Regions from separate parts of the Providencia sp. UF-224 genome, predicted to be linked through region 1. Evidence: riboswitches for the same ligand, from Rfam matches in the RefSeq annotation. Region 1 holds a riboswitch; the other holds the start of a gene.
What was found. A riboswitch is a leader RNA that binds a small molecule or an ion and turns the genes downstream of it on or off. The one in region 1 is predicted to bind thiamine pyrophosphate.
Positions count from the first base shown of each region.

Region 2: it holds a riboswitch for thiamine pyrophosphate, as region 1 does, so the genes downstream of both, thiB (thiamine ABC transporter substrate binding subunit) here and thiC (phosphomethylpyrimidine synthase ThiC) in region 1, are expected to answer to the same signal.

Region 1 is NZ_JBSICC010000033.1:25,255-29,462, reverse strand. It holds gene AC4IFO_RS20120 (ABC transporter permease) at 1-799, shown strand, start outside; gene AC4IFO_RS20115 (ABC transporter ATP-binding protein) at 799-1,815, shown strand; gene AC4IFO_RS20110 (HAD family hydrolase) at 1,834-2,496, shown strand; TPP riboswitch at 2,746-2,858, shown strand; gene thiC (phosphomethylpyrimidine synthase ThiC) at 3,005-4,208, shown strand, end outside.
Region 2 is NZ_JBSICC010000018.1:75,892-80,099, reverse strand. It holds gene thiP (thiamine/thiamine pyrophosphate ABC transporter permease ThiP) at 1-428, opposite strand, end outside; gene thiB (thiamine ABC transporter substrate binding subunit) at 404-1,408, opposite strand; TPP riboswitch at 1,467-1,564, opposite strand; gene rppH (RNA pyrophosphohydrolase) at 1,678-2,211, shown strand; gene ptsP (phosphoenolpyruvate--protein phosphotransferase) at 2,216-4,208, shown strand, end outside.

The sequences.
Region 1 (4,208 bases):
AGTAATAACCAATAAGAATGCTGGTTTATGGTTTCATAAGTTAGTGTTAATCAGTATTGCCAGCTTATTAGCGTTGCCGATTATTGCCACGTTTTTGTATTCCATTGCCAGTTCTTGGGGAGCAACCGTATTACCCGATGCGTTGTCCATTAAATGGTATCTGCAATTATGGCAAGACCCGCGCTTTTTAATGGCATTTGGTCGTTCGTTGATTATCTGTTTTGGCACACTGTTAATCAGCACCTTGGTCATTTTACCGATGACATTTGCGGTGTTTTATCGCTTTCCCAAGCTAAAAGGATTGATGGATTTATTGATTATCCTGCCTTTCGCTATCCCACCAGTGGTGTCATCTGTCGGTTTATTGCAAATTTTTGCGGACGAACCATTTATGTTAGTAGGCACGCCGTGGATCTTAATTGGCACCTATTTCACCATCACGTTGCCATTTATGTACCGCGCCCTCGCCAACAGTTTTCAAGGAATTAACTTACATGACCTGATGGATGCTGCGCATTTATTGGGTGCGAATACCTTTAACGCTTTCATGATGATTGTGTTACCAAATATCCGCAAAGGTATGTTGGTTTCATTATTAATTTCATTTTCATTTTTAATGGGTGAGTTTGTGTTTGCCAATATTTTAGTGGGAACACGTTATGAAACCTTGCAAATCTACTTGTTCAATATGCGCCAAACCAGTGGGCACTTCACTTCCGCGCTGGTGATGTCTTACTTCTTATTTACGTTATTGCTGACGTGGTTAGCGATGCGTTTGAATCGTTCAGGAGATGAATGATGAGCTATGTAATTGCTGAGAATTTAACAAAATCCTTCGGGTCAAATCAGGTCTTTGCGGATATTCAATTTACCATTGAAAAAGGCGAATTTATCACCCTATTGGGGCCGAGTGGTTGTGGGAAATCCACTTTATTACGCTGTATCGCAGGCCTCGAGCAACCGAATAGCGGTGAGCTTTATATTAACCGTAAAAATATTACCCATCAGCCTGCCCAGCAACGTGGCGTGGGTATGGTGTTTCAAAGCTATGCACTTTTCCCCAATATGACCGTCGCGGACAATATCGCCTTCGGCTTAAAAATGCGTAAAATCGATAGCAACGAAAGAGCTAAAGCTGTTGCAGAAGTTATCGAAATGGTTGAGTTGCAAGGAAAAGAACAACAATTTCCTCACCAATTATCCGGCGGGCAGCGCCAACGCGTCGCACTGGCAAGGGCGCTAGTGATGAAACCGCAAATTTTGTTACTCGACGAGCCGTTATCCGCCCTTGATGCGCGCATTCGTAAGCATTTGCGCCAGCAAATTCGCCATATTCAGCGGGAGCTTGGACTCACGACGATTTTTGTTACCCATGACCAAGACGAAGCGATGATCATGTCCGATAGGATCTTTTTGATGAATAAAGGGCAGATTGTACAAAGCGATACGGCAGAGAATATTTATACCCAGCCCGCCAACGAGTTTGTTGCTCGCTTTATGGGCCACTACAATTTGGTGGATGCTCACAAAGCCAACGCAATGTTAGGCGTCAATTTACAAGGCACCCTCGCTATCCGCCCTGAATCTATTTATGTGAAAGAAGCAGGTCGCCAATACGGGACACATATATCACACCCTGTGGATGCCGTAATTTTAGACCATCAATTGCTTGGTAATATTATTCGTTATAGCGTGAATACCCCCGCAGGGGATATGACGGTAGATTTGCTCAATCGCTCCTCTGAACGTTTATTTGAACCCGGCACCCGCCTTGAGTTAATGTTTAATAAAAATGAAATTCGTGCACTTAGCTAATCATACGATAGGAATATAATGCAAAACAAATTAGCCATTTTTGACTTAGATGATACGTTGATTCAAGGGGATAGCAGCGTATTGTGGACGCAATATCTGTGGGATAAGCAAATTATCCGTGACCCACAGTTTGTGGAAGCCGATAAAGCCATGATGGCGCAGTACAATGCAGGAACGTTGGATATGCCAACTTACCTGCGCTTTAACCTGCAAACCCTCGCTGATATCAAAACGGAGCAAGTGGATATCTGGCTGGATGATTTTGTGCAAACCGTGATTTTACCGAGGATCTACCCTGATGCGATTCAAACGATCGCCCACTACCGTGCCAAAGGGATCCCAATTATTGTGATCTCCGCGACCGTTTCATTTATTGTCAAAAAGATCGCAGATCAACTCAATGCCGATGTCGCGATGGGCATCGATATTAAACAGCAAAATGGCTGCTACACCACTGAAATTGACGGTATCCCGACCTTCAAGGAAGGCAAAGTTAAACGCCTTATGGATTGGGTTCGCCACCAGCCAATCACCGATGCGTATGTGTATTTCTACACCGACTCTGCCAACGATCTCCCAATGTGCCAATTCGCCGATGAAACGTTTATCGTTAACGGTGACCCACGCCTTCTCAAAGTCGCCAATGAAAATAATTGGCCGCAATATCAGTGGAATTTATAAACCTTATTTTTAATTTTTAATTTTTGAGGTTTTAGGTTTTAGGTTTTAGGTTTTAGGTTTTAGGTTTTAACTAACTTGCCTTCCAAAGGTTCCTCTAAATTATTCGTGCTAGAGGAAGGCGGCAAACTAAGATATCCTAGGAGCATACACAAGTATGTGACTAGGGTAACTTAGTGCAGCCAACGCACCTATCGCGCGAAGAATGACGAGGAAAAAGCTTGAGAATCACAGGAAGCTCTCTATACTAATTAATTCTTGTCGGAGTGCCTAGTATGTGAAAACATCAGGCTGAGACCGTTAATTCGGGATCCGCGGAACCTGATCGGGTTAATACCCGCGAAGGGAACAAGAGTAATCACTCAGCGCCATTTTTGCCATTTTCCGTTTGGTGAAAATTTAAACGCAACGTCTTTTTATTACTCCTCCGAACTCCTGACAAGCAACTTTCTTTCGATAAACCCGCTTGGTGCGTTTTGCATCATAGCCGTGACAATGTCAGGAAATTGCTATGTCCAATATTACAAATAATGTTATCCCGACCGCTGATTTATCCCCACAAGCTGCACCTGCTCGCACACGTAAAGCCCAACGTGACGCCGCTGAAAACTTTATCAACACAGTTTCTGGCGTTTCATTTCCCAATTCTGAACGTATTTATCTCCAAGGTTCGAGAGACGATATCCAAGTTCCGATGCGAGAAATCCAGCTTTCTCAAACCCTTATTGGTGGCGACAAAGACAACCCGCAATTTGAAGACAACGAACCCGTTCCTATCTACGATACTTCTGGCCCTTACGGCGACCCAACATCAGAACTCAACGTCCACAAAGGTCTGAAAAAAATTCGCGCTCCGTGGATAAACGAACGCTCAGACACCACCAAAGTAGAAAACTTAAGCTCTGATTTCACGCAACAGCGACTTGCCGATGCAGGCCTCGACCACTTGCGCTTTAACAACCGCCCACACCCATTAAAAGCACAAGTCAACAAATGCGTCACCCAACTTCACTACGCTCGTAAAGGCATCATTACCCCAGAAATGGAATTTATCGCTATCCGCGAGAATATGGGCCGTGAACGTATTCGTGGTGAAGTTTTACTGCAACAACATCCGGGGCAAGGCTTTGGGGCTAATTTGCCCGAAAATATTACCCCTGAGTTTGTTCGCCAAGAAGTCGCCGCAGGTCGTGCCATCATCCCTGCTAATATCAATCACCCTGAATCTGAGCCGATGATTATTGGCCGTAACTTCTTGGTGAAAGTGAACGCCAATATCGGTAACTCGTCGGTCACTTCATCCATCGAAGAAGAAGTGGAAAAACTGATTTGGTCAACACGTTGGGGCGCAGATACCGTCATGGATTTGTCCACAGGCCGTTACATCCATGAAACACGTGAATGGATTTTACGTAATAGCCCAGTCCCTATCGGCACAGTGCCAATCTACCAAGCCCTTGAAAAAGTCAACGGCGTAGCGGAAAACCTGACGTGGGAAATGTTCCGCGATACGTTATTAGAGCAAGCAGAACAAGGCGTTGACTACTTTACTATCCACGCTGGGGTCTTGCTGCGTTACGTGCCAATGACCGCTAAACGCTTGACGGGCATTGTCTCGCGTGGTGGTTCTATCATGGCAAAATGGTGCCTCTCCCATCACCAAGAAAACTTCCTGTATGAAAACTTCCGTGAAATCTGTGAAATTTGTGCCGCTT
Region 2 (4,208 bases), on a different contig from region 1:
AAAATTCCTTTTAATCCGTAGGGCGAAAAGCTGTATTCCACCCCGAGCCAGTCGAAGGTTTTTGCCAGCCAACCTGTTTGCCCGTATACCGATAAAATCCCAAAAACAGCCACTAAAACGGGTAAGACAAGTGTCATCGCGCAGAGGCGTATAAATAATGTACGCCCCCAAAAACGACGACGGTAAAGTGCTCTTGCAAGTAAAATGGCAGGAAGCACGGAAAAAATAGCGGATAAAAATGCCTGCCAAAAGGTAAAGCCAATGACATGCCATAGGTAACTGTCGCTGATGATGTCATCAATGGCGATTTCAGGCGCAAAAAACCACAGCGCTCCAAAACTGAGAAGCGCTATCGCAATTAATAAACCGGAAGCAAAAGCTCCCGGTAATAAAGAGAGATTAATTAACGACTGACGGCGGTTTGCCATAAACGCGTCCAGTTTTGACGTTCTTTAGCCACTTCTTGTGAACTAAATTGTAAGGCTTTTTCTGGCAGAGGCAGTTGGTTATAAACCTCTGGCAGAGGGATATCAATCACCGGATACATCCAGTTAGTAGTCGGTAAAGTGTTTTGGAATTCAGGTGTTAAAACGAATTGTAAAAATTGCTTAGCGAGTTCAGGTTGTGGGCTGTTTTTCAACCTTGCAGCGACTTCTACTTGCATGTAATGGCCTTCATCAAACAAGGCTGCGGCGTAGTTATCTTTTTTGTCGTTGAGCATCTGGTAGCCCGGCGATGAGGTATAGCTCAGAACGAAATCTCCTTCACCTTTTAAGAATAAGCCGTATGCTTCGCTCCAACCTTTTGTGACCGTTAAGGTTTTTCCTGCCATTTTTTTCCAAGCATCTGCGGATTTATCACCATATAGTTTTTCAATCCATAACATCAGGCCAAGCCCTGGCGTGCTGGTGCGTGGGTCTTGGTAGATGATTTTCCAGTTATTTTCGCTATTTAATAGCGCATCCATACTTGTGGGCGGTTGTTGGATTTTATTTTTGTCATAAATGAAAGCGAAATAGCCATAATCATAAGGAATGAAAATAGAGCTATCCCATGCAATAGGTAATTTTAAGGCTGCCGTGTCAATTTCAGCAGGGACAAAGAGGCCTGTTTTTTCGGCGGAATCTAATAGGTTGTTATCTAAGCCTAAAATGACGTCAGCTTTACTTTTTTTTCCTTCCATTCTTAAACGGTTTAACAGCGCAACGCCATCCCCCAAGGCAACAATTTTTAATTCGCAGTCACACTGGGCTTCAAAATTCTTTTTAATTTGCGGACCCGGTCCCCACTCTGCGGCAAAGGAGTCATAGGTATAGACAGTTAGGGTTGGTTTCTCTGCCCATGCCAATTGACTTAAACTGAGTGCACTAAGGGTCAAAATCGATGCTATAATTTTGTTTTTAAACATGCTTTTTCCTGCGCTAAAAGAGAGTGACACAGGATTTGAGAGTGAACCGATGCAGGTTTGCAAGCGGTGGCTCAAATCCCTACGCCGGTATTAACCGGATCAGGTTCTACGGGTTATTTCTCAGCCAAAATAAATTTGGCACCCCGTTGAGACGCTCACTATTGTAGAGACTTCGGACATATCTGCAAACTGTATTGATATAGGTTTACCAGTTAGGGTATGTGTGAAACAATTAGGCATCTTTCAAATTTGGTTATTGGGGTAGTCGAGTGATTGATGATGATGGCTACCGCCCGAATGTAGGAATCGTAATTTGTAATCGGCAAGGGCAGGTTTTATGGGCTCGCCGCTATGGTCAACACTCTTGGCAGTTCCCTCAAGGAGGCATCAATCCGGGGGAATCACCAGAGCAAGCGATGTATCGTGAGTTATACGAAGAAGTTGGGCTACAGCGTAAGGATGTCAGGTTATTGGCATCTACCCGTAATTGGTTACGTTACAAATTACCCAAGCGTTTGGTGCGTTGGGATACAAAACCGGTTTGTATTGGGCAGAAACAGCGTTGGTTTTTACTCCAACTGCAATGTAATGATGCTGATATAAACGTGCAGCGCAGTAAATCGCCAGAATTTGATGGCTGGCGATGGGTCAGTTATTGGTATCCTGTCAGGCAGGTGGTTTCTTTTAAACGGGAAGTTTATCGCCGTGTTATGAAGGAATTCGCTCCAATTGTAATGCCTTTACAGGAACAAAAATTACCACAACGACCTGCTTTTAATAACCGTAGGCGCGGAGCAAAGTAAGCCTATGTTGATGCGTTTACGTGAAATTGTCGAAAAAGTTGCGATGGCGACAAGTTTGACCGATGCGCTTGAAGTATTGGTGGACGAGACCTGCAAAGCAATGCGAACTGATGTGTGTTCGATTTACTTAGCCGATCATCCCCGCCAATGCTATTACTTAATGGCAACCCGCGGGTTAAAGAAACCTAGCGGGATTGCTATTCGCCTTGGCTTTGACGAAGGCGTTGTTGGTGCGGTTGGGCGCCAATCTGAAATGCTAAACCTCGCTGATGCCCGTGAACATCCTCAATACAAATACCTTCCTCAATTAAAAGAAGAGCAACTTAAAGCCTTTCTTGGTGTCCCCATTGTTTATCGTCGACAACTACTTGGCGTGCTGGTGGTTCAACAGCGTGAGAAACGATTGTTTAATGAGACAGAAGAATCTTTTATGGTGACACTGTCGATGCAGCTCGCGGTGATCCTATCGCAAGCACAAGCCAAAGGGATTTTTGGGCAATATCGGCAAAATAGAATTAAAGCCATCCCTGTTTCTCAGGGAATTTCAATGGCCTATGGTTGGCAAGATACTTCGCAACCTTCTTTTGACAGTATCAGTCAAACCAGTGCCATTGATATCGACAGCGAAAAACAACGTTTAATCACGGCATTAGAAAGTGCAACAGCCGAGTGCCGGCGGATCAGCAAGCGCTTTATGGCGAGCTCTGCGAAAGAAAGTGCGGCAATTTTTGATCTTTATAATCACCTGCTTAGTGACCCCCAGCTTAAAAAACATTTATTTACTGCCATTGATGGTGGCGCAGCCGCTGAATGGGCTGTGAAAACAGTTATCGAAAACTATGTTGAGCAATTTTCTCGTTTACGTGATCTCTATTTAAGAGAGCGAGGCGCAGATCTTAAGGCGTTAGGCCAGCGCTTATTATTCCATCTTGATGATACGTTAACGGCGAATGAACAATGGCCTGAACGCTTTATTTTAGTGGCTGATGAACTCAGCGCCAGTGTGCTTGCTGAATTGCCAATGGAGCAACTAGCGGGTGTTATCGTACGTGATGGCGCAACACACTCGCACTCGGCAATTTTAATCCGAGCGATGGGTATTCCTGCCATTATGGGGGCGGATATTGAACCGTCTTTACTGCATAACCGCCATTTGATTTTAGATGGTTATCGTGGCGAAGTTTTTATTGAGCCCGAAAATCTAATTATTCAAGAATATCAGCAGATTATTGAAGAAGAAAACGTTATTAGTCGTTTGGCGGAGGGAACCTTAGAGCAAGATGCGACCTTAATAGGTGGTGAGCAGGTACAGATATACCTAAATGCAGGGTTGAGTCCGCGCTATGAGCAGCAAATTAATATTGGTGTTGATGGTGTTGGGCTATACCGCACAGAACTGCCGTTTATGCTGCATAATGGTTTTCCTTCAGAAGATGAACAAAAACAGCTATATAAAGAAGTTTTACAGCTATTTCCAACAAAGCCAGTCGTGTTACGTACCCTTGATATTGGGGCAGATAAACAGCTTCCGTATATGCCTATTAGTGAGGAAAATCCAAGCCTAGGCTGGCGAGGGATCCGCATTATGCTTGATCAACCTGAGATTTTTTTAATTCAATTAAGGGCAATGTTACGGGCTAATGCGTTATCAGGAAATTTACGGATTCTTTTGCCGATGGTGACGAGTATTAATGAAATAGATGAAGCTATTTCATTAATAAAAAGAGCAAAAGAAGAGGTGAGTCAGTTGCTTGGGCAACCCGTAAAAATGCCGCAAGTGGGCGTGATGCTTGAAGTACCTTCATTGCTATTTTTATTGCCAGAGATAAAAAAACGTGTCGATTTTATTTCTATTGGCACCAATGACTTTACACAATATTTACTTGCTGTTGACCGCAATAATACACATGTCGCGGCGCTATATGATAATCTCCACCCTGCAATTATTCGCTTTCTTGCGAAGGTCAGCGAAGAGTGTCAGCGCTTGGGGCTTCCTG